One region of the Rhizobium sp. RU35A genome, then DNA from elsewhere that is predicted to be linked to it. Evidence: predicted binding sites of a transcription regulator. Region 1 holds the regulator's gene; each other region holds the start of a gene.

Region 1 (10,941 bases):
CATAACCTGCATTCGTCAGAGCCTCTGAAATTCTTCCAATTTCCTCAGCCCCGAACAGCTTAGAAGCGGCGCTTACTTTTTTACGTCTATTCGAACCGACGTAAAAGTACCGCCCCCTGAAATACAGCAGAAACTCCGCCGCGACATGGATACCTACAGCATCAATGATAGGCCGCAGAGATGCCTCGACTTTCGCCGTATTCTCTTCGCCGTCGAGGTTTGCCCAACTGATTTCCATCTTTTTATGAACCATCCCACTTTCCGGCTCATACCAAATCAGCCGCAAGAGGTTGTGAACAGCCACAAGGAATTGTGGACCACGGTGTCAGGCGGATCGACGGGTTAGGATGGTTGGCGCGAACGCTATCCGTTCGCCCTGGTCTTCCGTTCTACGGTCAGGCCGGATAGCGGCCTCGAACGAAAGACAATCGAAACTCACACAGAGCACCGGGAAGAGCAAGAGCGGTATCGTCAGCGGTATCCGGCCCGCCGATCCCTCAAACGGCCTCTATGGGCATTGAGGAGGCTTCGAAATCGTGGTGAGGACCGGATGCTGTTCGACGCCCGTGGGATTTAAAATAAGGAACGCCTGACGGCCTTTGACAGGCTGAGATAGGCGGTTCACGCAACGCAAGCCCAAACCGCGCCAGAGGGCTTCAAAACCCCTTTAATTTTGATCCTGCTTGCGAGCAAGCATCGCCTTGAGCGCGGAAATGACCTTCGCGGCCTTTTTGTTGTCCACGAACCGCAGCGCGCCAACTTTGTGAAATCGGCCAAGCCACTTGTTTAGCTCGACATCATCAGGATCATCAGACCCCTTCCATTTGACCCATAGCGAACGGATAAGATCGATCTGGGGCGGTGTCGCCATCGTCGGTCGGTAGCCATAGGTTCGCTTCGTCCAGGTGGAACGGAAACCGCATGCCGTCATGTACCGCATGACATGATTGAAGCCCGACAAATCCAGATTGGCCGTACTCTCCGCTTTACCGTACCGGGCAAGGATCGCCCGGTAGTCTTCGTCGCTCAACCCCAGATCACGCTTTGCCACATGAAGGAGTGCGATCTGCTTTTTGGTAATGCCGTTTGAACTTGCGCGCACGATCATTATCTCTCCCTCCGAGAGTGCTCGTCCCGTGTGAGGGCGAAAGTAGCAAGGTATGCCTCGTAATCCTGTTGGGATCTGAACGCCTCTGGCGATAACGGCTTGCGGCGAAAGTCCTCGCTGGTTTTCAGTTTGGATAGCGATATCCGGCTCAAGTCGAATTCAAGTTCGTCGGATAACTGGCTCAGAGCATCCATCTTCCCGTCTACGTATTCATAAAAAGCGGAAAATATAGAAGTCAGGTCTTGGTAATCCTGCTCCATATTTCGGATGCTGTGGCACGCGTTATCTTCATAAACTTGCATCACGCGACACATGGCGCGAACGTGCCTTTCCGTATCCCTGATGATACTGGAAACCGTCATTTCGCTTTGCGGCAGGCCTGTGCGAAGCATGCTGTGTTCGGAATGTTTTTCCTTCATTGTCGTCCTCATTTTGGCATAGCTCCGCCTACGCCGCACAAAGGTGCGAAGCCTCGGGTTTCAGGTGATGTGAACTTTCAGGAAGCGGCGATCAGGCCGCTTCGGATTTCAAAAGCTGCGGTGATCCGAGCTTCGGATTACCTTCTAAAACTGCGCGGATATGGGCCAGTTTGATTCCGCCGCCGCTATGGGTTAGCAGCTTCGCGCTCTCGAGCAGTTGGCCCAAAAGGCGGGCGCTGGTCTGAGTGCCGTAGTTTGAGACTGCCTTGTAAGTGTCCATGCCCTCAACGCCATAAGCGGCGGCAATTAGCTGGCAGTCGTGTTCTGTCAAAGGGTTGAGGACGATTTCCATCCCTACCCGGCTGTCAATTTGTTCCCATGCGGCTTTGTCAATCCGCGACCCCGCAAGGCGTACGCCATTACCGCTCATAACCAGCGCGAGGTTGCAGGTTTCTTGGATATTCAGCAATTCACGCTGTGCCGTTGCGACGAGGTTTTGCACCTCATCTACGACCAGAAGCTTGCGCGGTCGCTTATGAGCCAAACCGTCCCAATTTCTGTCTTCGAACGTCGAAATGACTTCGGCGAACAAGTCGCGGGTGAACTTCTTGTCGGTAAGACGCCCTGCCGCTTCCAGCAGCATGCGGTACATATCCGGCGTGCTGTTCTGCGCCTGCCCTACGTGGCAATAGACCCCGCCAAGCTCCTGCGATAGATAGTACAGGGCCGTGGTTTTGCCGCAGCCAGGAGGGCTGATAATACGTGTAGGCCATCCGAAGTTCCGCGCATAAGCGATACCGCCACGGATATCGTGCACCGGCGCGATTTCAACGAAGAGGCTACGATCCGGGACTTTTGGCTTGGAGAGACGCATTAGAGGCCCTTTCCACTGATTGCGGTATTGATCATGAGCATTCGAGCCTCACGAAGGCGCTGCTGCTCTTCTTCCATTTGCTGGCGCGTCTTTTTGGCCGTCTTGCTCGGCACGATGGCCCGTTCCCGGTTCCAATCCACATCGACCGAGATCAGCGCGGCAGGTGGGTTCGGGACGACATCCGGCGTTGACTTGCCGATGTCGATCAGCTTTTCCAGCGGATCGATGTCAGGCACCGAACGCTTCATCTCGCGAAGAGCGCGCTTGCGGTTCTTGTCGCGGGCGGCACTGGTCTGTGCGCCTCTCGGATCATCGTACGGGAGTTGGACGTTCGGCTTTGCCCAACCAATCCGTTCTCCCTGGAGCGTTTCCACCAGCAGCTCATTGAAGCCGTGATAGGCTGGCACGCGGACGATGACTGTGTTTTCGAAGCATCTGTCGAGTTCGTCGCATGTCCATTCCCGCCCGTCCAGGCTGAAGACATGTTTACTCAGCTTGCGCTTTTCCGGCTTGGTGAACGCCATGTAGAACTGAGCTTCATCGATCAGCGTTGCCGCCCATCCATCCTTCACATGCGCGGCAAATGCCTGTTCTGGCGACTTTCCGCCCAAAGCACCGCCCTGCGGCAGACGCTCGTAGGCACTGAGAAGCCCGAAAACCGTTTCGCAGAAGGCGTCGAAACCGTCCTCGAACGGCGGCATCGGCTTCCCGAGTTCGCGCCGCTTCGGGTTCATGCGGTTGTCGTCTATCCAGCCTGGAATGTGCCGGAAATACTGCTGGTTCATCTGCCGGAAGAAGCCTTCGACCACCTTGGCGGAGGCGTTGTATGGCTTGGCGCGAATGACGCGGGCGCGATCCTCGGAATTGAAGGTCGTCACACTGCAATTGAGCTTCAAGGCGTCTTCAAGATAGTCCGCGAACCCGTATTCCGAGCCGTTGTCGCAATAAAGCTTCTGCGGCATGCCGAAGGCCGGATGCTGGCACATGCGCTTGAAAGCATCGATCACATCGACATTGCGCACCCCGCCCCGCTCATTCAGGAATACCAGATCGCCGAACACGCGGTTCGTTGCCACGTCATGGAAGGCGAGAAATTTCGGCGTGGCACAGGTGCCGTTCTCCCGGCGCACCATGACGTTGATATGGTGCACGTCCATGACGACGATTTCCATGGGCTGGAGACCGGCGATCGTGCGGCGGATACGGGGCTTGTTATCCTCGCTGGCCTTGCGGTCGAAATCATGCCGGTAGACAGCCTTGAAGCGCGCCTCTTGCGTGATCAGAGCATCGGGAATGCCGAAGAGCTTTTCCGCTTGTGCATTGTCATCCACCGGATAACCGTAGGCCGCTGTCAGGCGGCGCAACTCGGCGGACGCCATGAACTGGATGATCTTGCGCGTTGTTCCCTTCACGATCAGCCCGCGAATGAACTGCACGATATCCTCGGCAATGGTTTCCTTGGCGAAATCGTCAAAAGGAACGGCGTTCGACCAATACTGGTTGATGAATACCCGTTTCTGCCCCTTGTCGCGCCGGACCTTCTGCGCAAGCGCGTGAATGCCCTCGTTCTCGTAAATCTCGATCCACCTGTAGAGGGTGGATTTTGTCAGCTTGCGCCGCGATCCCGTCCAATCGAGCTTCCATTCACCGTCGAGCTTATCGATTACCGCCCTGCGTTCCGGGCTGCGGAACGGGTGAGCCAATGCCGGGGCGATGATCTCGTATTTCCAGGCCCGTTCGAAGCGGGCCGTATCATCGCCAAGACGGAGCCTTGAAACGGCCTCATCGGTCATTTGAAAGGCCTTCAAACGCTCCTGGAGATGCGGCGGAAGGCTGGAAACCTTGACCTGATATTGAATGCCGGATCGACCGCCGCGACCGTGGAAGGTTCGGACTTCAAGGGGGTGGCCATGCCAGGACATGCTTCGCCCGACCATTATCCTGTGGCAGCCACGACGAGCGTTTCGCTGATCGACGCCATACAAGCTCGCCAAGATTTGGCTGTCGATCCACTCCATCTTAAGCGGCCTTCAAGCCCGGAATGGTCGAAGGACTCTCTTCCTTCAGACCCAAGTCAACAGCGATGCGGTGACTGACACCACGCTTCCCACCCAGAGAACCGTTCAAAACCGCATAGACTGTGCGGGGATTGTAGCCTCTCCGCTCTGCCCATTCCCTGATGCTGATGCCTGCACATTCAAACTGTCGTTTGACATCTTCCCGGTTACTGATCATAGCAATCTCCTAGATGTTTCGCTGTCGAAGCACTCCATCAATATGTTTCAAAGGTGTCACATGTCAACACGAAAAAGTTTCGATAACGAAGCATCCAAGGCAATTGGGAAGCGGATTAGAGAAATTCGTGGTGACAAAACTCAAGCGGAGTTCGCCAACCTCGTCGGTGTGGATCGTGCAACATTATCGAACTACGAGAGCGGACGCAGACAACCCAATAGTGAAATTATCAAGAAGATAGCAGGAATAGGAAACGTAACTGTTGCCGCCTTGATTTTTGGCGAATACAAAACCCCATTTGAAGAATATCAAATGTCTATCAACCGAAGCATTGCTCAAGCTTCTGCGGAAAATCCGGGGTTCATACCAAAATGGTACATATCTCAGGACGAGATAGACGTAATTTTCTCGCTGAGGCGGATGTATGACGATGATGCGCGGCTAAGCATCATTCAAGAGATCGTCAACAAAGCCGAGGAATCCATAGATCATGACCGCGAACTAGATCAGGGTAAGGTTCCCCCCTATGGAGAAGCCGCTGTTGAGCGGTTGCGAGCGATACTCCAAACAGGGCGTTTCAACGAGGGATACGACCCGGAAGTTCAGTATTGGGCAACCCTCTGGGAAGAGGTGAAAAGCCCGCACAAAAAGGATTAGATTGATCACTATCCGCAAAGGTATCCGCAATCTTTTCGATCTGCGGACAAAAACATGGACGCTATCCCCAATAATGCAAGCCAACTCAGTTACTTAACCATTATGCCGGAACGGCGCAAAACGCTTCCACCGATTGGCGCATTGCGCACCCCCATTTTCCAACGAAAAATCTTTATAAATCAAGCGCGCAGGCCCGTTTTCATTCCAGAATAATTATGCGCGCCATTCCCGATTAATTATCGCGCCTCCATCAGCCGGTCACCCCAAAAACACCCGGCTTTTGGGGGCTTGCAGAACACATAAGGAACAGATAGGGTCTGTTCTGTATTTGTTTCGGGCTCGGGGTTGCCATATGCTGACACGCAAACAACAGGAACTGCTTCTGTTCATTCATGAACGCATGAAGGAGTCCGGTGTGCCGCCCTCCTTCGACGAAATGAAGGATGCGCTTGATCTGGCGTCGAAGTCCGGCATCCACCGGTTGATCACAGCCCTGGAGGAGCGCGGTTTCATTCGCCGCCTGCCAAACCGTGCCCGCGCGCTGGAAGTAATCAAGCTGCCGGAATCCTATGTGCCGCCGGCCCAGCCCCGTCGCGGCTTCTCACCCAGTGTTATCGAAGGCAGTCTCGGCAAGACGCCGCCCGCCAAGTCCGCCGCATCAGCGGCACCTGCGGAAGAATATACGGGAACGGCAACTGTTCCTGTCATGGGACGCATTGCTGCCGGCGTGCCCATCTCGGCCATCCAGAACAATACGCATTCGATTGCGGTACCGATAGAGATGCTGGGAACCGGCGAGCATTACGCACTCGAAGTGAAGGGCGATTCGATGATCGAGGCCGGCATTCTCGACGGCGATACGGTCATCATCCGCAATGGCAGCACAGCCACGCCCGGCGATATCGTGGTGGCGCTGGTGGATGACGAGGAGGCAACCCTGAAGCGGTTCCGCCGCAAGGGGGCCTCGATCGCACTGGAAGCGGCCAATCCGGCCTATGAGACCCGGATCTTCGGACCGGACCGGGTGAAGATACAAGGCAGATTGGTCGGCCTTATCCGCCGCTATCACTGACCAGCCGGCGCACCGGTTCCGGCACATCTGTCTCGAAGCTGCGGCGTCGCCAGTCATAGCTGCGATGAACGCTCCAGGGGCGCTCATGTGACATGATGGCAGCTTCCGCGCGCCAGTCTTCGACTCGTCGGCTGTCGCGAAAACGAACGATCAGGGATCCGGTGCGGCGCAAGGTCTGGGCGCTCAGCAGGAGAGCGCCGGAACGGCACTCATCGAAGCGGGCCTGTGGCGCAATGACGAGATCTGCGCGGTCGCAAGCGGTTCCGGTGAGACGATTGTCCTCAACGGTTATGAGTGTCGCCCCCTGCGAGGTGATCGCAAGACAGCCGGACGAGGGAAGACATACAAAGCGTCCCGGCTGTTTTTCGGCGTCTCTGCGCAGGGTCTGCAGGATGGTTTCCGCCTCGCCGGCCTTCAGCGGCACTTTGGCAGCGGCTCGCTGAGACTGTCTGTCGGTCGTCGTCGTGACAGTTGACGCCGGCTCCCGTTCTGTTTGCTCGATTCTCTTATTCTGTGCAGAACCCCTCTGGATTCCAGGGGCTGCCTTTCGGTTGGCCGCAGCGTCAGGCGGCGGCGACAACAGGCGCGGTGCGCTGGTCTGTTCGATGCGCAACGCATCCTGCCATTGCCGGTATAGAAAATCCGAAGGTCGGCGCCGGTTGGTCGCCGCGGCCTGCCCGTCCAGAAGGGCAACGAGGATCCCATCCTCCGAGACGAGCAGATCCGGCGAACTCGCACGCTCCGGAATGATCGTCATGGCGACAGCGGCCAGGATCAGCGGCAGACCAAGCAGACGCAGGCGCGTCCGAAGCAGCGTGAGCAGCAGGAAGCCGGCCGAGGCCAGCGGCAGGAAGCCAGCTGGCGGTCGCCCCGTCGCCACCTCGCCTCCCCAGCCTGCGACCGTTTCGGCAATCGCGATCACGCCCTGCAGCGCCCATCCCATCAGTGTCAGGAAAGGGACATCAAGCCCCAGGGGCATCAGCAGCATGCCGACCAATCCGGCCGGCATCACGACAATCGAAATCAGCGGCATGGCTGCCAGATTCCCCGCAAGACCATAGGCGGCCAGCCGGTGAAAATGAGCAAGCGAGAAGATTGTCGTCGACAGCATGCCGATCAGCGAAGTGGCCAGCACGCCCGCCGCGAAGCCGAACAACGGCAGGACGAGTCGCCCGAGGAATGAGTGCGCGCCCGCAAGCAGCCCGCGATCCTCCCAAGCTCCACCGCGCATCCAGACCTCATAGCCGGCCACGAGGGCAACAGTTGCCGCAAACGACATCTGAAAGCTTGCGCCCAGCACGGCGGATGGCGTCAGGACCAGAATCAGCACGGCTGCGAGGGCCACATTGTGCAGGCTGATCGAGGGCCGGTCGAACAGAACCGAGGCCAGCATGATGACCATCATCACGTAGGCACGTTCGGCCGAGACACCGAAACCGGAAATCAGGTAATAGGCCGTGACCAGTAGAAGCGCACCCAGGGCGGCAATCTTCTTGATCGGCACACGCTCGGCAAAGCCAGGGATGAGGCTGAGGGCTCCCCGCAGACCAACGAAGGAAATGCCGGCCGCCAGCGCCATGTTGAGCCCGGAGATCGCCACGATATGGGCAAGGCCGGCAAGGCGCAGCGCCTCCACGGTGGCTGGCGAAATCGCCCGCCGCTCATCCGTCACAATCGCGGCTGCAAAGGCACCGGCATCGCCCCCGACCACATCACGGATGCGCTGGCCGATGCTGGCACGCAGATCGAAGAGTGCGCCGTGCAACCCGGCCAGAAAGCCGCCTGGCGGTTCCGCCACGCCCAGGATGAGCGGACGCCCGTAGAAGAAGCCGACCGCACCGGTTCCTTCGAAATAGGCGGTGAAGCCGAAATCCAGCAGGCCCGGAAGCGCGGGCCCGGAGGGGGGAGACAGGCGCACACGCCCCTCGATCCGCGTGCCCGATGCCAGGGGTTCATGCGGCGCGCGCCACAGGAGCGCCACCCGCTCGGGGGGCCGGGAGAGTACCGGCTCGAAAGTTCTGAGAACATGCACCGTATAGCGCCAGCGGCCGCCCGCCACAGCCTCACGCCGCTCCACCACCCCCTCCAACCGCGTCACGACGGCTTGATCGAGAATAACGGTGGCATTCCGCAGACTTTCCAGATGGGCAAGCCCGAAGCCCGACAGGACGAGCCCCGCGACCAGCAGGCATGTTCTCCCGGCCCCCTGCCCGCGCCGTCCGGTCCAGATTGCAAGCGCGACCAGCACCGGGCCCATGGCAGACAGCCAGGCCGGTGGCGCGGCAGTGGCCGAAAACCAGAGAATGACCCCCAGCCCCAAAAACACGGGCAGAAGCAGAAAGCCGCGTCCATGGGCAAGCTCCTCCGCCAGCATGGTCTGCCACCACCGTGTCGGATCGGACCGATCACGCAATATTGACGGGGTGTCCGCCGAGATGTCCCAGGTCAGCGGAGCACGCGCCGTTCCCTCCCCCAGAAGGGCCGGAACAGGCAGAAAGGAAGGCTGGCGGAAGGCTTCCGCCTCTCGTCTCGATTCGCTCGCCGGGGTTTCCGCCTGCCTCACGCACCCTCCGCAGAATGGCGCCCGCCCTTAACAGAAATACAACCTGAACCTGTTTAGCTGCGGCGGTCAATTGCCGCTTTCTGCGGCAGAACAGGGCCAGCCTCAATTGGATCGATTGAAACGCAGAGAACCCGCCAAAGCGCTTCGCGGGAACCCGAAAACCCGGGTGAAGTTACGGATTTCGCGGTGCACAATTACCCGCGGCAAGTGCTTGGCAGCACGCGTTAGATCATATAGCTACTTTCAGAGGCTTCACTCATCTGGCGCTTTCAGCGCCTTTCCGCCCATCGGAGGATCAGTATGACGGACACAAGCGCACATCTTGGATTGGGAGAGAAGAAGGTTGACCTTCCGGTCAAGAAGGGCACGATCGGGCCTGACGTGATCGACATCGGCGCGCTCTACAAGCAGACCGGCGCCTTCACCTATGACCCCGGTTTCACCTCGACCGCGGCCTGCGAATCCAAGATCACCTTCATCGACGGCGACGAGGGCGTCCTCCTGCATCGCGGCTATCCGATCGAACAGCTGGCGGAGCATGGCGACTTCCTGGAAACCTGCTACCTGCTGCTCTACGGCGAACTGCCGACGGCTGCGCAGAAGAAGGACTTCGACTACCGCGTAACGCACCACACCATGGTGCATGAGCAGATGAGCCGCTTCTTCACCGGCTTCCGCCGCGATGCCCATCCGATGGCCGTCATGGTTGGCACGGTCGGCGCGCTCTCCGCCTTCTATCACGATTCCACCGACATCACCGATCCGCACCAGCGCATGGTCGCTTCGCTGCGCATGATCGCCAAGATGCCGACGATCGCCGCCATGGCCTACAAATACCATATCGGCCAGCCCTTCGTTTACCCGAAGAACGACCTCGACTATGCGTCGAACTTCCTGCGCATGTGCTTTGCCGTTCCCTGCGAGGAATATCAGGTCAATCCGGTTCTGGCGCGCGCCATGGACCGCATCTTCATCCTGCACGCAGATCACGAGCAGAACGCCTCCACCTCGACCGTTCGCCTTGCCGGCTCCTCGGGCGCCAACCCGTTCGCCTGCATCGCGGCTGGCATTGCCTGCCTCTGGGGCCCGGCACATGGCGGCGCCAACGAAGCGGCACTCAACATGCTGATGGAAATCGGCACGCCGGACCGCATTCCGGAATACATTGCCCGCGCCAAGGACAAGAATGACCCGTTCCGCCTGATGGGCTTCGGTCACCGCGTCTACAAGAACTATGATCCGCGCGCCAAGATCATGCAGAAGACCACGCATGAGGTTCTGGGCGAACTCGGCCACAAGGACGATCCGCTGCTGCAGGTCGCCATGGAGCTGGAAAAGATTGCGCTGACGGACGACTACTTCATCGAAAAGAAGCTCTATCCGAATATCGACTTCTATTCCGGCATCACGCTGAAGGCGATGGGCTTCCCCACCACCATGTTCACCGTGCTGTTCGCGCTTGCCCGCACCGTCGGCTGGATCGCGCAGTGGGCCGAAATGATCGAAGATCCGCAGCAGCGCATCGGCCGCCCGCGCCAGCTCTACACCGGTGCTGCCCAGCGCGACTACGTACCGGTCTCCAAGCGCTAAGCCGGCTCACAGACAGTAACAACACGGCCCGCGACCATCATCGCGGGCTTTTTTTATACCCTGCTTCTGCGACAGTGAATGCGGTTGCGATCGCGCGACGACCCTTGACTGGGACGAACGGGACGCTGCCACAACGGGAAGAGCTGCCCATGAACCGGCAAACGGCCGAGACAATCATTGCACTGGAACAGTGCCTGCACCAACCCGCCATCCGCACTGCACAAGATCGGGTGACCCATCTTCTGGCGGAGGATTTCATCGAGTTCGGAAGCTCCGGGCGTATCTTCGACCGGCAGACGACGGTCGCGGCCCTTGCAGCGGAAACACCATCCGCCCCTGATGAACGCCTCGAGACGTTGGACTATGTCGTGAAGGAGCTGGCGGGCGAGGTCGTGCTCATCACCTATCGTGCCCGCCGCACGG
Region 2 (7,441 bases), on a different contig from region 1:
CGCCCGCATCGCGGATGTGCTGGAGGATGGCCAGATCCTGATTGCCGGTGTGGTGCGCATGGAAGCGCGCGGGGCGGGTCAGGAGCCGCTTTACTACAATTCAATCTATGCGATCGACAGCCAGGGCCAGATCATTGCTGCAACCGACAAGGTGCATCTGACCCCGTTTGGGGAATATTTACCATTCGAACGCTTCTGGAACCGGCTGGGCATTTCCAACATCGTTGACATGCCGGGCGGTTTCACTGCCGGCACGCGCCCTGCGCTGATCACGCTGCCGTCGGGTGCGTCATTTTATCCGCTCATCTGCTATGAAGCGATCTTTCCCAATGAGTTGACGGCGGATGCGGGTCGCGCGGCGGCTCTCCTCAACATCACCAATGATGCCTGGTTCGGCAGGACGCCCGGGCCATACCAGCACTTCCTGCAGGCCCGTCTCCGGGCTGTCGAGACGGGCTTGACACTGATTCGCGGCGCAAACAGCGGGGTTTCGGCGGTCATCGACGGGCATGGCCAAATCAAAGAAGGCCTTGACTTCGATCAAAAAGGCGTGATCGACTCGACTTTGGGTGGTGACGTCGTCCCGTCGTGGGACATATACGCGCGTGAAACGCACTTCTGGTTGTTGATCATTACTATGTTCTTGATTGCAGGCGTTTCGCGCATGGGTTTAAAAATCCGCCTCAATTGACCGGAAAACCCTAAAATTGCATAGTGCAACCGCGTTCGTTGGAACCTGTGCTTTCATGCGGTGCCTGGGCAGCACGCAAGTATGCGGAAGTATATGGGTACACGTATTGCGAGTTATGGGGATTGAAGATCAACCTAGGACGTTTACGATGACTGAGAACAAGAAGAAGCCGAACCCGATCGATATTCATGTCGGGAGCCGTATCCGGCTTCGCCGCACCATGCTTGGCATGAGCCAGGAAAAACTGGGCGAAAGCCTTGGGATCACCTTCCAGCAGATCCAGAAGTATGAAAAGGGCACCAACCGCGTTGGCGCCAGCCGCCTGCAGAACATTTCCAGCATTCTCAACGTACCCGTCTCCTTCTTCTTCGAAGATGCGCCTGGCGAACAGTCCGCCGGCGGCCCGGGCCTCGCCGAAGCGTCCAGCTCGAACTACGTCGTCGATTTCCTGTCCTCGTCCGAAGGTCTGCAGCTCAACCGCGCCTTCGTGAAGATCACCGACCCCAAGGTTCGTCGCAAGCTGGTCGATCTCGTCAAGGCACTGGCCGCCGAAGCCGACGTCGACTGAGCCCGTTCGACAGGCATCCCCGAGAAAGCGGCCCCAGTGGCCGCTTTTTTTTGGCAAAAATGTCACCTTCGGGCGCGGCGTAAACCTTCCGTTGTCGTATAAAGATATATTTATGTGGTTCTGTCCTTGTTTTTGAGCGACGAACTCACTACCACAGACAGCGGTTTGTTCTTGAGGGGAATCCCAGCATGCGCGCCAACTACCTGTTTACCAGCGAATCCGTCGCCGAAGGTCATCCTGACAAGGTGTGCGATCGCATTTCCGATGAAATCGTCGATCTGGTTTACCGGGAGGCGGCGAAGACCGGCGTTGACCCGTGGACGGTTCGCATTGCCTGCGAGACGCTCGCCACGACCAATCGCGTGGTGATTGCCGGCGAAGTGCGCCTGCCGCCGAGCCTGATGAAGACCGACAAGAACGGCAACGAGGTGATCAACCCCGCGAAGTTCAAGACGGCAGCCCGTCGCGCCATCAAGGACATCGGCTACGAACAGGACGGCTTCCACTGGAAGACCGCCAAGATCGACGTGCTCCTGCATTCCCAGTCGGCCCACATCGCCCAGGGCGTGGACAATGCCGCTGACCAGCAGGGTAATGAGGGCGCCGGCGACCAGGGCATCATGTTCGGTTACGCCTGCAACGAGACGCCGGAACTGATGCCGGCGCCGATCTATTACTCGCACCGCATTCTTCAGCTGCTGTCTGCCGCCCGCAAGAAGGGCGAGGGCGATGTCGGCAAGCTCGGTCCTGATGCCAAGAGTCAGGTGACGGTGCGCTATGTCGACGGCAAGCCATCGGAAGTGGCCTCTATCGTTCTCTCGACCCAGCACCTGGACGAGAGCTGGGATTCGAAGAAGGTGCGTGAGGTCGTCGAGCCCTATATCCGCGAGGCACTGTCCGATCTGAAGATTGCCGACGACTGCGCCTGGTACATCAACCCGACCGGCAAATTCGTGATCGGCGGCCCGGATGGCGATGCCGGCCTCACCGGCCGCAAGATCATCGTGGACACCTATGGCGGGGCCGCGCCGCACGGCGGCGGTGCCTTCTCCGGCAAGGACACCACCAAGGTCGACCGCTCCGCCGCCTATGCCGCGCGCTATCTCGCCAAGAACGTCGTCGCCGCCGGCCTTGCCGACAAGTGCACGATCCAGATTTCCTATGCGATCGGTATTGCCCAGCCGCTGTCGATCTATGTTGACCTGCATGGCACTGGCAAGGTAACCGAAGACCAGGTCGAGGCCGCGATCCGCAAGGTGATGGACCTCTCTCCGAGCGGCATCCGTCGTCACCTCGATCTCAACAAGCCGATCTATGCCAAGACGTCTTCCTACGGTCATTTCGGCCGCAAGGCAGGCCGCGACGGGTCCTTCTCCTGGGAGAAGCTTGATCTCGTGAAGCCGCTGAAGGAAGCCCTGAAGAACTGAAGGACGAACCGAAATGGATACCGAGCGCCGGTCGCGAGCCACCGAGGCATTCTTTGGCCGGCGCAAGGGAAAACCGTTGAGGGACCGCCAGTCGGACCTGATGTCGGCCGTCCTTCCGTCCCTGCGCATCGATCCGGCCGGACCCCGGCCGGATGACCTTGCCACGCTATTTCCTGTCCCCGTTACCGCGATCCGGCTGGAAATCGGCTTCGGCGGCGGCGAACATCTGGTGCACCGCGCCGGTGAACAGCCGCAGACCGGCTTCATCGGCGTCGAACCCTTCGTCAATTCCATGGCGAAGCTGCTTGCCCGGGTCGAAGACCTCGCCCTCCAGAACATCCGCGTCTATGACGACGATGCCACCGTGCTGCTGGACTGGCTGCCGGAGGGCTCGATCGACCGTATCGACCTGCTCTATCCCGATCCGTGGCCGAAGAAGAAGCACTGGAAGCGGCGGTTCGTCTCGCAGGTCAATCTCGCCCGCTTCCATCGCGTGCTGAAGCCTGGCGGCCTGTTCTGCTTCGCCTCCGACATCGACACCTATGTGAACTGGACGCTGCAGCATTGCGCGGCCCATGGCGGCTTCCGCTGGACGGCCGAGGAGCCGGCGGACTGGCTGACGCCGTTCCCGACCTGGCCCGGCACGCGCTATGAGGCCAAGGCCCGGCGTGAAGGCCGTTCCTCTGCCTATCTGACATTTGTGAGGGATTGAGGCGGCAGGCGAAAAGCCCGATGCCGCAGGTGCGGGACCGTCAGTGGAGGCTGACGGTCTTGAGGTCGTCTTCGGCGGCCTTGAAGAAGGTGCTGGAGCGGTTGTCGGTCAACAGAATCGGCGTGCCATCGGCACCGAACAGGGCCCAGAGATCCAGTGCCGGATCGATCTGCGGCGCTTCGGGAAAGCAGCGGGTGACATCTTCGGAGCGCATCTTGCGGATGTAGCCGACCTCGCCGGAGCCGAGATGGGCAAGTTCCGATTGCGTCAGTCGCGCGGTGGCGTTCTTGAGGAGCATTCCAGCCTCCGTATGAGGGGTACGGGCATTTCTGCCAGGCCTCTTACTTTGAAACCGAAATGTTAATTTTTCGCACCATGCGTTCAGGCTCGGGACGAATGAGATCGACCGAGAGAAGCCCGTTGGAGAGTTTCGCCCCGGACACCTGCATGCCATCCGCCAGCACGAAAACCCGCTGGAACTGGCGCGCCGCAATGCCGCGGTAGAGATAGTCGCGCTCTCCCGTTTCCACCTGCCGGCCGCGGATCGTCAGCTGGTTTTCCTCGACGCTGACATCGAGATCGTCCTCGGAAAAACCGGCGACCGCGAGCGTGATGCGCAGCCTTTCCGGCTCGCCCGCGGCATCCGGCCGCATCCTCTCGATGTTGTAGGGCGGATAGCCGTCATTCGCCTTGGCCAGGCGCTCGAGGGTCTTTTCCATGGTGTCGAAACCCAGCAGCAGAGGGCTGGTGAAGGGGGTGATGCGGCTCATCGCGCAGTCCTTGATAGCAAGCGACTTTATGGGCTGGCGCACCCGTGTGGCATGCGCCGGATGACGAGCAATATGGTGTGCCGGAACGGCCAGTGCAAGTTTTCGCAAGCGACCGTTCCGCAGGTTTGTCCTGTCGGCGCCGCAGCGTTCAGAGCCGCGCCGCCACCTCGCCAGCTGTGGGAATGGCCGGCTGGGCGCCGGGCTTCAGGCAGGCGAGCGAGCCTGCCACCGCCGCCCGACGTAGCGCTGTGGCAAAATCCAGCCCCTGGTCGAGGCTTGCCGCGAGATAGCCGCAGAAGGTGTCGCCGGCGCCGACGGTATCGACCGGTTCGATGACAAGGCCCTTGGCCCTCAGTACCTCGCCGGCATGCAGCGCCACGACTCCGTCGCCGCCAAGCGTCACCACCAGCGTCTGGCCCGTCTTCGCATGCAACTGCTGCATTTCGGCAAGCCGCGCCGCATCGTCGAGATCATGCTTGCCGATCAGCAGCTCGAATTCGGTTTCGTTGGCGACCACGATGGAGGCAAGACCGGCCAGCCGGATGGCATCCGTCGTCAGCGGCGCGGTGTTGAACAGGGTGCGGATGCCGCGCGCCTTCGCCGCCTGCATGGCTGCTTCGACGGCCGCGGCCGGCACTTCCATCTGCAGCATCAGCGTATCGCCATCGGCCATGCCTGAGACGGCGGCCGTGCCGTCTTCCGGCAGGAAGATGCCGTTGGCGCCGGGCACGACGGCGATCATGTTCTCGCCATCGCCGCCGACCAGAATCAGCGCCGTGCCGGTGGGTTCGCCGACGCGGCGCACGGCGGACAGATCGGCGCCGGCGGCGTCCAGCAGGGCGAGTGCCGGTGTGGCGAAGCCGTCATTGCCGACGGCGGCCACCATGCGCACGGGGCTTCCGGCGCGCTGGGCCGCCAGCGCCTGGTTGGCGCCCTTGCCGCCGGCGGCGGTGGAGAAGCTGTCGCCTGCCACCGTTTCTCCCGGCTGCGGCAGGCGCGCCGTGGTGGCGATGAGGTCCATGTTGACAGAACCGAAGACAGTGATCATGAGGTGTGAAGCCCTGCGTGCTGGTGTTTCCTGTGCGGCGGACACTGCCCGAGCGGGTCAATCCTCGTCAACCACCCTCAGCTTCAGAAGTCCCGTCCGGCTTTCGACGGCACGCTCCACCGGGGGCTCGGACGGTGCGGACGGTTTTGCCACCGGCTGTTCCAGTTCGAGCGCGCCGATACGGGCGCCGCGGCGGGTCAGCTTGTCGGATGAGGTGAGGATCTGCTCCACATCGCGCGTCGCGGCCTGGAAATGCGCCTGCAGCTTGCGGGTGCGCTCGTCCAGCCGCAGCAGATCTTCCATCAGCAACGCCACTTCGCCCTGGATCAGATGCGCCTGTTCGCGCATGCGCTGATCCTTCAGCACAGCCTGGATGACCTGGATCGACAGCATCAGCAGCGAGGGGGAGACGATGACGATGCGGGCACGCTGCGCCTTCTGCACCACGCCCTCGAAATGCTCGTGGATCTCCGCGAAGATGGATTCGGATGGCACGAAGAGGAAGGCCGTCTCCTGCGTTTCGCCGGCGATCAGGTATTTTTCCGAAACGTCGCGGATATGGGTTTCGAGATCCCGGCGGAATTGCTGGCCGGCGGCCTTGCGCGCCTCCGGCTGGGTGGCCTCGCGAAAGGCATGCCAGGCTTCCAGCGGAAACTTGGCATCGATGACGAGCGGCGGCGCCCCGTTCGGCATGGGCACGAGGCAATCCGGCCGCAAGCCGTTGGAAAGTGTCGCCTGGAAACTGTAGGCTCCTTGTGGAAGGGCATCCGCTATGATCGCCTCCATGCGGCCCTGGCCGAAGGCGCCGCGCGTCTGCTTGTTGGAGAGGATCGCCTGCAGCCCGACGACGTCGCGGGCGAGCGTCTGGATATTGCTCTGGGCTGCGTCGATGACGGCAAGCCGCTCCTGCAGCCGGCGCAGGTTGTCGTGTGTGGTGCGCGTCTGTTCGGCAATCGTGGAGCCCAGCCGATGCGACATGCCGTCGAGGCGCTGGTTGATGGCGCGGTTGAGTTCCGCCTGCCGGCTGCCGAGCGCATCCGTCATCGCCGCGACGCGGCCCTGCATTTCCACCTGGGCCTGCATCAGTTCCGCCAGACGAAGGTCCAGCCCGGCCTTGTCTGCCTGTCCGCCGCGCCGCAAAAGCAGCGACAGCACAAGCCCGATGGCAAGGCCGCCAAGGAGAAACAGGCCGCCCGGGCCGGCAAGGAGGGCGAGGATCTGGTCGAAGAGGCGAAGGCTGTCGTTCTGCATCGTCAAACGGTAGCGGAGTTTGGGTGAGGACGAAAGATCAAAACGGGAACAAATGCGTTTTGCCACGCAAAACCCGCCTTTCGGCCAGTTTCCTCCTCGGAAAAGATGGAGTATGGGAGGCGCATGACGATCAAGCCTCTTATCATTCTTCCCGATCCCCTTCTGCGTCAGGTGTCCCAGCCGATCGAGCAGGTCAATGCCGACGTGCTGCAACTGGCCGACGACATGCTGGAAACCATGTATGACGCCCCGGGCATCGGCCTTGCCGGCATCCAGATCGGTGTGCCGCGTCGCATCCTGGTGGTGGATGTCTCGCGCGAGGGCGAGGAGAAGCAGCCGCTGGTGATCATCAACCCGGAGATCGTTGCGTCCTCCGACGAGCGTTCGGTCTACGAGGAAGGCTGCCTGTCGATTCCGGAATATTATGCCGAGGTGGAGCGCCCGGCGGCCGTCACCGTGCGCCACGTCGGCCGCGACGGCAAGGAGCACCTGCTGGAGGCCGACGGGCTTCTGGCCACCTGCCTGCAGCACGAGATCGACCATCTGAACGGCGTGCTGTTCATCGACCATATTTCCCGCCTGAAGCGCGAGATGGTGATCAAGCGCTTCACCAAGGCCGCCAAGTCAAAACCCAAGGCCATCTGACTGCTTGAAGCCCAGCCGCCGTCTTCCTATGATGAGATTGACATCAGGGAGGGTGGCCCTTGGGTGACCTGTTGATCAGAAATCTGGATGAAAAACTCGCACACCAGATCGCGGCACGGGCGAGCCGAGCTGGGCGCACCTCGTGCGAAGAGGCAGAAGACCTGCTGCGGAAAAGTCTGCAACTGACGGAGCCTGACGCCGACCCTCCTGCACAGACGGCCTTCGATGCGATCCGCTCGATCTTGTCGAGGAAGGCGCCCTCGATGAGGAATTTTCCAGAATCATGGATGAGGTGGAAGCGGAGCGAAAGCGGGAGTTCGGCAGGCCAC
Region 3 (10,941 bases), on a different contig from region 1:
AAGAGATACTCATCAACCACATCCCAGTGAAAATTCGGATTGGTTGCAAGGCTGCTCGCCACGATTACGGCTGAAGCGAGCAGGAATGCTGTCAGCAGCCATCGACCGTAATGCTTCACCGGAATGGGTTGGTTGAGTTCAATCTGTTGATCTTCGTGCACCTGGTGCATGGAGCCTCCTGGTCGAAATGAGTGGGAACCGGACCTGCCCCGCGGCGGTCCGGCTGAGTTCACCGCTCTATTCCTCTACCTTTGGATTGACCTCTGCCTTTTCGAGCGCGGCAGACTGGATGCCCCACTTCGCCATGATCTGCCCGTAGGTGCCGTCGGCAATCAGTCCATTGATCGTATCGGCGACAAGCTTCGCCCACTCGGTCTGCCCCTTGGAAACCGCGATGCCGTTTGGCGACGGATTGGTAATCTTGCCGATCGTTTCCAGTTGGCCGTTGGTCTGCTTGACTGCGTAACCAATATTGGTCGAGCCCGCATACACGGCGTGAACGGCGCCGTTGATCAAACGCGTGATTAGATCCGTCTGCTTTGGCATCGATACGATTTCGATGGGGGCCTTCTTGGCAGCGGCGCAGGCATTGCTCATCGCAACCACAGCCTTTTCGCCCGTCGAACCTGTCTGTGCTCCAACGGTCGTGCCGCAGGGATCTTCGGGGTTGAAATGGGCGGGGTTGCCGGCCTGCACTGCCCACTGCTTTCCAGCATTGAAATAACTGACGAAGTCGACCGCCTTGTAGCGCTCGTTTGTAATTGTAAATGCGGAAACGCCGAGATCATAACGTGGGCCGATCGCTGGCAGAATGCTGGCAAACTGGGCGGTCAGGAATTCGAGCTTCAAGCCCCATTTCTGCGCCATTGCCTTGGCCAGGTCGACATCGATGCCCTCAGGCGTCTGGCCGTCCGGTCCCGCAAGGAATTCCGCCGGAGGATAGGTCGTGTCCGATCCAATCGTAAGCGTACCCTTCGCCTTGATATCCTTTGGCAGTCGGGCTGCCAGCGCCTCATCCTTGGCAACCTTCGCCGCATCGAAACCCTCAGCGGCATATGCGATGATGAACGCAGCGTGTGAGATCATGCATGGTTTGGGATCCTCTCTTGGTACTGCAAGCGATACCCCGGAGGCAGAACATGAGCCAGCACGTCTGGCGCATGAGTTTATAACAATTGATTATGACGTATACTGCGGTTCACCGAGATACTGAGAAATGCTAACTCGGTGCGCGCCAGCGCGACGGGAATAGACGTATCAGCCCAAAATCGTCGTTGATTGCCAAAGCGCGAGTCCTTCTTCTAGCTTCCAGCTGTGCAACTTTGGTATGCAAATTGGTTCCTTCAGTAGCGTCCTATCAGGCCACCATACGGAATGCTCCAAGCGATCATATGCTCTTGAACGGAATCGAACCACCGGCAATAAGTCTTAATTCTCTAATGGGTTGGAAAATCAGTCTTATTAAGCGCAATCGCGCTTGAACGACCCTTAGCAATCTCTCGCCGGTGCTTAGGCAGCAAGAGGCAGACGGCACAAGGCCGCTATTGATCCCACCGGACGCCAGGGCGCTCACGCTTATGATAGCTAGGTCTGTACCCCGGACTTTTTTGTGTGGTCGACCACGACTATATCTGGTGGGCGGTGCTCAAAGACGTCGAACGGGTGAAGGCCATCGGCGACGAAGGCGTCGATCATCTCCTGCCGCTCGGCCGAGCTTCGCCAGTACCCTTGCGGGAATTCGAGCAACGCACTAGCGGTGACGCCCTCATAGGCGACGGCAAGCGAGCCCACCTGAAACTCAGCCATCGTGGTGATTAGTGCTTCGTCGGCGTGTCCGTTGTAGGTCTCTAGAACATGCTGAATTAGTGCCATGTCGCCGTCTGAGCGGCGGAGCAGCCGTTCGAGCGTGCGGAAGTTGATCACTTTGGTGCTCTCGGCACCGAAGAACATGCCAGCATTGTCGGAGGTAATGACCAGATGATCGAGCGTGACGACGAAGCCCTCGAAATTCGGATGACCTTCCTTTGGCAGCATGCGGGAAAGAAGGCGAAGCCCGTCCTCTGTCCGAATGAAGCGTCGAAGCACCTCGACCTGCCGGAAGGCTTTGGACACGCTGTCCTTGTTCAGCACCTTGAGCTGATCCTTTGCCCAGCGTGGCGGTACCGGGCATTTCAACTCGCAAACGAAAATCACATAGCCCAGAGTAGGCTCGACCGAAATCACCAGCAGGTCAATGTCGGGCAAGGTGGCATCAAATTCGCGCAGCGACACCTCGCTGTGGCAAATAAAACCTTCAGCTTCCCACGCCGCCTTTACGCGTCGCACAAAAGCGCTCCCAATCTCATTGCTCACCTGTTCCAAAAAGGTGTTCGGACGTCGCTGCGCGATGACGCGCAGCATATTGACCAATCCCTCAGCGATCGCGAAATGGTGCGGCCGCATAACGATTCTGCCACCAGTTTCACCCTCGCGCATTAGAGAGAAATAGCTCGCGTCGACCTTCCCGGCGGTCGCGTTGCGGTCGTACACGAGATCTTGCAGGATGCGCTGTGTAGTGTCGGGCGCGATGCCAAGTTCCTCTTGAATCCCAGCGAGCAGATCTTGCTCCGGCATGTAAATGGCGCCGACAGCATCCTGCGCGCGCGCCAGATAGCGATGATAGAGTGCTTTAGTAAGCAGCATCCGGTAGACGTTGAAGAACTGTTGGTAAGTATAGCCGCCCAGGTCGATCTGGCTGTCGGACGGGATCAACGAAAAATATGCTGCGAGCTTCAGATCCGCCTCCTGCCGCATGAGCGGGTCGGCCGCTTCGAGATTAGGGGTGATTACCCCCTCCGGCTCATCCCTAAGCAGCCGTTCAATTTCTTCCGAGTGATTGAAGTCACGGAAATGGTATTGCGACCCAAGCAGTTGATCATTGTGAACGGTGAAAAACTGCCGCGGGATTGATTTGTCCCCGAAGCGAATCTCGACGCGACCGTCCGCAAACGACCAACTCATTGAGCCCGGTACATTGTACGAGTAATAGAGATATTCCCGGATCATGTAGTAGTGCGAAGCGAACGCGAGGTCGTTTATCATTTGCTGAAGGTCGATCTCACAGGCGACGTCCGCCCGATAACCATTGACGCCCGCGACCAGATGGCTCGCGAGAATCGAATAGCCGCGATCAATATAGCCGACGCTGTCGATACCGTTCTTGATCGCCCCAATTTCATATAGCTCTGATGCGATTCGAAGGGCGCTTGTGCTTGCCCAACGCAGGCTTGGCAGGGCATCGAGCGCCGCGTCCAACTGGCTCTCGAAGTCTTGCAATTGTTTCTTCAGTTCCGTTGTCATCGCCCCTCCTTCTCAGTTTGTTTCCACTTGCGTTTGGTGTGGATGATGTGAGTTGGTAAAACAACAGGGTTCGCCGAGCTCATTCCCAATGGCGAGGTGATCTATGCTAAGTCGAGGATACGAGAACTGAGCCACTCGCCACCCTTGGCAATTTTCGCAATATACCCTGGGGTGTTGGAAAATTGGTGATTCATCGATGCGCCAGTTGGAGTTCGATATTGCTGTTCACTGTTTGTTCTATTATAAGGTGTTAAGAAACCGTGGAGCGGCCTAATTAAGCTTGACGCATCTTTGCGATGGCATTGAATAAAAAAGATTGGAACAGGCGAAATGAAGCAAGCGACTCTTTGGAACGTCAAGAACGAGGTGGGCCCATTATTCGACCCCATCGATGCTGCGCTGGAACTCGGCGCATACGAGGCCCTGTGGAGTGAACAAAACGCAAGCTTCAAGTCCCTCGCTGAAAAGTTCGCAGAATCTCCTGAAGCGCGACCCTCTGATTTCATTCCGCCCGAACAAGCAAGGTTGGTTGCGAGCCGGGTGATCGACAAGCTCCGCGGTCCTGATGGCACGCGGTTTGATGTGCGAGTCAGGGGAGAACTCGAATATCCCGAGAGATTGCGGCAGGCCACTCACCCAGTAGAGCTCCTTTATTTTCAAGGCCGGTGGGAGCTGATTGCCACACGATCCGTGGCAGTTGTTGGCACCAGAAAACCTACTGCCGACGGATTGAGCCGCGTTCGACAGCTCGTGAAGAGGCTCGTGCAAGATAAGTTTACAATTGTATCGGGCCTTGCTGAAGGGATTGATACCGAAGCTCACAACGCTGCAATCGCAGCGGAAGGTGAGACGATTGCGGTTATCGGTACACCGTTGAATCACGTCTACCCAAAATCGAATGCGAGCCTGCAGGAGCGTATCGCACGAGATCATCTGTTGATCAGCCAGGTTCCACTTGAACGATACGAGGCGCAAAATTTTCGAGTTAATCGTTTCTTCTTTCCCGAACGGAATAAGACGATGTCAGCTCTTACCGAGGCGACCATTATTGTCGAGGCTGGCGAAACATCGGGAACGCTAGTGCAGGCGAGAGAGGCCATTAAGCAAAAACGAAAACTGTTCATTTTGAACAGTTGCTTTGAGCGATCGGATCTCACATGGCCGAAGCGTTTTGAGGCCGAGGGCGCTATAAGAGTACGCGAATATGACGACATCAGACGCGAGCTGGTCAGCTCGTCTTAGGGTCGTTGGCGATATCGAGCGCCCCGATCACTTCTATCTTGGTGATAGCGATACCTGCGCATATTTCGGCACCTATACGCCGCGGGCAGGGTTCGCCCATAGTTATACAAATCAGATTATCAGCAACCTGAAGAAGAGCCCGTCTCTTCGAAATACCGGGCAATGGCAATGGAAGCAGCGTGCTATTGCCATTGTCGGGGCCGCAATTGCCCAAAACGTCAATGCTACCAGCTGGCAAAACACTATATTTGTGCCAATTCCACCATCGAAACGTCGGGACTCGCCGGAGTATGATGACCGAATGCATCGCGTCGCACTGGCGATGGGAAACGGCGCTGATGTGCGGGAAGTCCTCTACACAGCGATTGAACGAGAAGCCCGGCATACAAAGACAGATCGACGTGACCGTGACGCGTTGAGAGCATCGTTGGCAATCGATGCTCGTCTAATCGGCAATCCGAGGAAGCAAGTCGTACTTCTCGATGACGTGCTGACTACTGGATGTAGCTTTAAAGTCTGCAAGGAGATGATTGGTGAAATCTGGCCCGAGTCATCGATCATCGGCGTATTCGTCGCACGCCGCGTTCCGCAAAATCCTTTCGCGGACTTGGATTTGGAATAGTTGACGTTGCACCGACGCGCGCATGGTCCTACGGCCAGTCCCACACGGAATATCGTTTGAAGGCGTCCGCGACCTCCTCTGGCGCCTTAAGATTTCGAATTTGTGCACCATTTGGAATCACATTTACTTGCGTCGCGGCGGCAGCATAGGGCTTGTAGGGATCCTTCAGTTCGGGGGTGGCCCCCGCCAGGGCGCGGTAATGATTTCCTCCTGGTGTTTTCAGCCAGGCCGCACAGATGACGTCAGCTCCTGTGGCTTTAATGAAAGCCCGGGCCGCCTCGAGGGAAAAACCCTCTGTTAGAATGTCGTCGACGACCAATACGGTCTTGCCTGGCTTCAGAGGGCTAGCTTTATAGCGACCACCGAGTTGTCCTGTCTTCGACGGGTCACGGCGAAGCTTGATTGTGGAGAGCTGATTTTTGTGATCCAGGCTTATGCCTTGCTGGCGGGCCGTCTGAGACTTTTGCGCTGGAGCATGGCGTTCCACAAGATCGACCAAATAGCTCGCACGCAAGGTGTCGGCCACAATCTTCAAGGCATTTGAAAGAACCTTCTGGGTCGAATTGGGATGATGGCCGGGATAAGGTGCCACGTAGTTGATGACTCTCCCCAACCCGGAAAAATAGAGGCGCGCTCCCATCAAGCGGCCCCAGAACCGCACATCGCCCTTATTGAATTTGACAGCCTGCTTCGCATCCGTGGAATAAGCCCCGGCAGTTGGGTAGGATTTTGAATACTCTGCAAGCGGAGCTATGCAATAGACCTTCAGGTCACCGTTTTCGATTGCCCAAAACCAGTCACCGATTGACAGACAGCAACAATCGACAAATCGAGCAACGTCCTTCGGGGACTCAAATTCAAACCCATAAGCGCTGTTCTGTGCATGCCAGCGGGCGTTGAGGAACATGAGTTTCCCGTTTCTGGCCGCTATCATATCCTCCTTGGTCGAACCGATATAGATCGCCTCTTCCGGCTGCCAGTTTTGAGTTTGCAAGACATGCTCCATCGCGCCGGCAAACTGCTTCATCGGCATATCGCGACCACCGCGAAAGTAGGGGATCTGGTGCCCAACCATCTCACTCAAAATATCGGGTATCTCTCGTTTAGACGCAGTCTCAATCCAACTGCTATTGCTGACGATCACCGGCGTGACATTTCTGGCCAGTAAGAACTTCAGCAGCTTAACGGTTTCGCCCATCAGCGTTGCGTCGATGCTTCCCTCGACAACGAGGGTATCGCGCAGGGAAAAGATTGCGCCTTTCAAGGTGTACATTTACGCGCCCCACTAAAGAAAACTTGTCTGTCGATAAAGAAGGTCGTCGCTTAAAGATTTCTCGACAAAGGTGCGAAATGCTTCGTCCTGCCCTGGCACGGTGAAGACTTGTCGGGGGCCTCGGCCGTCCGGAAGATTTATTGATCGATGATCCCATGTGGGCAACCGCAGACCCGCGATGGCCCGACCGAGGCCTGCTGCGTAGCGAACTGTATGCGCCGTGCCGCTTCGATCTTTCCATTCTACCGGGATGAGCGCTCTCGCCAGCGCAGCCTGCAATCTGTTGCGGCGGACAAAGTTGATGGCGCTATAGCTTTCGCCAGGCAAATACTCGGTGATTACAGCCCCACCGGCATCAACTATCTTGTTCCTAATTGGGCCAATGTTTTTCGGATAATCCGCTGTTATTCCCGTTCCCAAAACGGCTATTGTGGGCACCTTGGCAGCAAGGCTGGCGTTGTGGATGGCTTGATCGATCCCGAGTGCAAGGCCGCTAACGGTAGGGCGGTCCCAATGCCTCAAAGTCAAGCCGACGTATTCCGCGAGCCACAAGCCTTCAGGAGAGGGATCACGCGTTCCGACAATTGCAATCGATGGCGCAGTAAGGACTTCTGTATTGCCTTGAACGAAGAGCCAGTGCGGTGGATCATCGAGATGAAGCAGGGTGCGCGGGTAGCTTTCGTCTGAGCGAAGAACGATCTGGATTTGGCTTGCCTGAAAAGCAGCTTCGAGTTGATCGACGGATCTGGCGAGCGAGCTCATTATTTCTTTCCAATCGGCTTTCGAGCTGTTCGGAAGGCGGGCGCCCCTCGATTTCAGCAGTTGGACCAAGTCCTCCTCACTAGAATTGAAAACTGACTGGAACGATCTTTTCGACTCTGCAATTTGCCAAAGCGTGTGAAAGCCTACGCCCTTCATCATCGCCAAGGAGAGAAACGCCCTTTTTTCGGTGGTCAAATCCTGCTGATCGTCCACTTCACACTCCATTACACCGCTATGCCGGAACAGCCGCGCGGGGAGCCGCGTTTCGGCGTGACGCGCGACATGGCAATATTCTCTCCGACTGCCGAAGCGCTCCCGGCACCCGGCGGCGCCTAGAAGGCAAAACGTTCAAAAAAACCGACGTCCGCGCACGGGCCGGAAGCATGAAATCACGTAACATGGGCGCTCCGTTTTTTCACATTTATTTTTAACCGTTGGCCGGAACGAGGTCGCTGAATTTTGTTGGTAGGATCTACATTCCGCCTTCGCCATTTCCTACTAACACTCGCTTCGATCAAGCCGCTCCCCAACAGCCGTTCCCAACCGGAAACTTGGCAACGGCAAGAAAAATGGCCGGCGAGAGTAGGCCGCGATTAATACAATTGTTGGTAAGTCGAGCAAACGTCTTCCAAATAACCAAAAAGCTTGTTTATTTGGACGTTACAGATTCAGAGTGCGCGCATTAGATAGGCTGGTAAAATGAGCGTTGCGCCCGCAGTCGTCAAGCATAGTGCACCTGGGCCATATCTTGGCTATGCGCTCCAGCCCGTGCGCCTTTGCGTCCATCTCCTCACCGCTCCCCCAAAGGCAAAAGTGTCACTTGAGCTTATCGACGATGTAGCCGTCCACTATGCGGATGGCACGATTTGTCTTGAGCAGGTGAAGAGCGCCACCCGGCAAAATCCTCTTTCCGACTGGGCGCCTGATTTGTGGAAGGCAATCGCGAACTGGCTGACATTGATCTCGCAAGGTAAGGTGAAGCGAACGGAGGCAAGTTATCGTCTCTATGTGACGCCAATACGCCACGGTAAGCGGGCGTCACAGATCTCTCAAGCCGCAAGCGATGAAGATGTCGCCAAGGTGCTAAAGGCAATCGCGCAGGGGCTGCAGCGTTTTGATACCGAGCCGGCGTGCATGACCTATTTGCGACTCTTCCTCGAAGCCGACGAAGCGGACAAAGTGGCGATCCTCAAGAATCTCACCATCGTCAGTCAGGATCAGGATCCGGTGGATGTTTTGCGCGCCATTGTCGCTCCGACTGTAGACCCGCCGCTCGTCGATCTCATCTGCCGCTCTGCAATCGGCCTTGCGAAAGAACAGGCTGATTCTCTCATCCGCGCGGGCAAGCACGCCGTGTTGGACGCCGATGAATTCAAGACCCTCTTCAGGTCCTTCGTGCGACGCAACAACATGCTCGGTTATCTGACCTCGCTGGCCGAGGCGCCGGAGGACGCCGATGTCGACGCTATGCTTGAGATGCGACCTACCTTCGTCCGTCAGTTGGAATTGATCGACCTATCACAGGAGGATAGGTTCAGGGCGGTGAGCGACTACCTGCGTACGTCGGCCGACAAAACTCTCTGGGCCGAGAGTGGGTTGATTTTTGGACCGGGAATGGCCGAGTGGGATCAATCCCTTATTCGGAGGCATTCAGCTTTTGCCGGCGAAGTTGCCGATCTCCATTCTGATCATTCGGAAGAGGTTCGCGGCCGGCTGATCTACCGTCGCTGTTCAGTGCTTGACGCATCACTCGACGGTCGCGGGGTTCCCGGCCACTTCGTAAATGGCTCGTACAATGCGCTGGCGGACACGAAGCGCGTCGGCTGGCATCCCCGGTATTCTACTTTGCTGGGTGAGGATCTATGAGCCAAGCTGCCCTTTCGGAGTTGGAAATTATTCAGAACCCAGCGCTAGGTGCTTATTTGCTCTGGAGATTCGGTACCGCCTATCAGGCGGCTGGTGAGGCCCCTCCCATTTTTCCACTGGCCTTTCTAGTGCTGCCGATCGTCCTGCATCGCCAGACCCAGCAGGTTGTCACATCGACCCGGCGGTCATCTGGGCTTTCATTGTTTGCTGCTAACTTGGCGGAGGATCGGGACAACCTTCTCTCCCTCCACCCCCGTTGTATGATGCTGCGTCCGCTGACACTCGCCTCGGTAGGTTTCGGACTGCGCACCCGCCTTCTATCTCTGCACTATAACGATGCCCGCCTTCGTTCCAACAGCCTTGAGGGTATCGCGAAGCCTCCGCAGGTCCCCGAGCGCTTGCGGCACCTTGTCACCGCCTCCGAAAAACTCGGCGGCTGGCTCGCCGTTCTCGGCATTCACGACATCGCGATGACATTGAGGGTCGATTTCTGATGCATTTCCAGCTCCTCAAGTTGATCCTCTGGCCGCGTATTGATGCAGATCCGCAAATCATCACCTTCGTGCCAGGCAAATTGAATGTCATTAGCGGAGCGTCGAAGACCGGCAAGTCGGCAGTTATTCCGATCGTCGACTACTGTCTTGGCTCGGACAAATGTTCCATTCCCGTTGGAGTAATCCGCGAACATTGCAGCTGGTTTGGTGTGGTTGTCGATACCATTGAGGGGCAGAAACTGCTTGCGCGCCGAGAACCTGGCGACCAGCAGGAAACGAGCGACATGGTATTGATAGAAGGGCCTGTCGTCGAAATCCCACGCCGGATTTCAGCGAAGACTCACAACGTTAATGCGATAAAGGGGAAAATGAACAGTCTGGCCGGGCTGACGGGCTTGGCATTTGATCCCTCCCCTGAGGCGGCTGGAAAGGGACGTCCCAGTTTCCGCGACCTGATGGCCTTCATTTTCCAACCCCAGAACATTGTCGCGAACCCGGATGTCCTATTTTTCAAGGCGGACACAACGGAACACCGCGAGAAACTTCGAATAATATTCCCCTACGTGCTTGGCGCGGTGACGTCACAAATCCTGCTCGCCCGATTCGAACTCGACCGTCTCGGCCGGATTTTACGCCGCAAGGAAGCCGAGCTGCGTGCCGTCGTATCTTCAACTGCGACGTGGCAGCGTGAAGCACAGGCCTGGCTCCGGCAGGCGATTGAATATGGCCTGCTGCCCGCCGGTCAGCGAATTCCCGAGGAGTGGCCGCAGATCGTCGATTTGCTGCGCTCAATAGTGCGAGCAAAGCCGATCGAAGCTCAACCAAGTATCGAAGGCGTAGACGCAAGCTTCGTCAGATTGAGCGAGCTAAGACGCGCCGAGACGGTTAGTGCAGGAAAGCTTTCCGAGAACCGTCAACGCCTGAAAGAAATCCATCGGCTGATAGAAAGCAGTGAGGCGTTCGGCGGCGCCATGCGAATCCAGCGAGATCGTCTGAGCCTTTCGGGGTGGATGCGCGGGCTCTATCTCGACGCCGACGAACCGTTGACATCACTTGCAGGTTCTGGCCGCGACCAGTTGATAGCACTTTGTGATGCCTTAGAAGGCATAGAAATCAGGCTTCGGTCTCATCCTTCAATGTCGGACACGCTCGATCGTGAATTATTTAAGCGCCGCTCCTCTACGCAGGAAGTGCTGGACGAACTCAACGCGATCAGACGAGAAATATCAGTTCTTGAAAGGGAATCGGTCGAAGCGCAGGAGGCCGCGGACCGGCTGGATCGTATCCAACGATATCTCGGCCGGGTTGAGCATGCTTTGCGCCTTTATGATGATGCAGATCAA

What was found. Region 1 encodes LexA, which represses DNA repair genes until DNA is damaged. Its sites were predicted from a motif close to TGTTCNNNNTGTGTTCNG; they were not measured.
Region 2: a site for LexA is predicted at 6,501-6,518, ahead of rmuC (DNA recombination protein RmuC). Genes of this name have one in related genera too.
Region 3: a site for LexA is predicted at 3,562-3,579, ahead of F3H95_RS25835 (DNA-processing protein DprA). Genes of this name have one in related genera too.

The regions. Positions count from the first base shown of each region.
Region 1 covers NZ_FTMR01000007.1:142,395-153,335, forward strand. Annotated here, with positions in the region: gene F3H95_RS16715 (hypothetical protein) at 1-253, opposite strand, end outside; gene F3H95_RS16720 (regulatory protein GemA) at 668-1,108, opposite strand; gene F3H95_RS16725 (hypothetical protein) at 1,108-1,527, opposite strand; gene F3H95_RS16730 (AAA family ATPase) at 1,619-2,401, opposite strand; gene F3H95_RS16735 (helix-turn-helix domain-containing protein) at 2,401-4,419, opposite strand; gene F3H95_RS16740 (DNA-binding protein) at 4,421-4,636, opposite strand; gene F3H95_RS16745 (helix-turn-helix transcriptional regulator) at 4,697-5,293, shown strand; gene lexA (transcriptional repressor LexA) at 5,646-6,365, shown strand; gene F3H95_RS16755 (ComEC/Rec2 family competence protein) at 6,346-8,778, opposite strand; gene gltA (citrate synthase) at 9,229-10,518, shown strand; gene F3H95_RS16765 (DUF4440 domain-containing protein) at 10,668-10,941, shown strand, end outside.
Region 2 covers NZ_FTMR01000012.1:104,559-111,999, forward strand. Annotated here, with positions in the region: gene lnt (apolipoprotein N-acyltransferase) at 1-691, shown strand, start outside; gene F3H95_RS22470 (helix-turn-helix domain-containing protein) at 840-1,259, shown strand; gene metK (methionine adenosyltransferase) at 1,448-2,686, shown strand; gene trmB (tRNA (guanosine(46)-N7)-methyltransferase TrmB) at 2,700-3,398, shown strand; gene F3H95_RS22485 (DUF1150 family protein) at 3,439-3,696, opposite strand; gene F3H95_RS22490 (Hsp20 family protein) at 3,740-4,168, opposite strand; gene F3H95_RS22495 (ribokinase) at 4,317-5,216, opposite strand; gene rmuC (DNA recombination protein RmuC) at 5,274-6,473, opposite strand; gene def (peptide deformylase) at 6,591-7,112, shown strand.
Region 3 covers NZ_FTMR01000022.1:6,526-17,466, reverse strand. Annotated here, with positions in the region: gene F3H95_RS25850 (amino acid ABC transporter permease) at 1-170, opposite strand, end outside; gene F3H95_RS25845 (ABC transporter substrate-binding protein) at 238-1,086, opposite strand; gene F3H95_RS25840 (hypothetical protein) at 1,585-3,339, opposite strand; gene F3H95_RS25835 (DNA-processing protein DprA) at 3,670-4,581, shown strand; gene F3H95_RS25830 (hypothetical protein) at 4,544-5,203, shown strand; gene F3H95_RS25825 (phosphoribosyltransferase family protein) at 5,232-6,476, opposite strand; gene F3H95_RS25820 (DNA-processing protein DprA) at 6,489-7,451, opposite strand; gene F3H95_RS25815 (ABC-three component system protein) at 7,938-9,104, shown strand; gene F3H95_RS25810 (three component ABC system middle component) at 9,101-9,598, shown strand; gene F3H95_RS25805 (DUF3732 domain-containing protein) at 9,598-10,941, shown strand, end outside.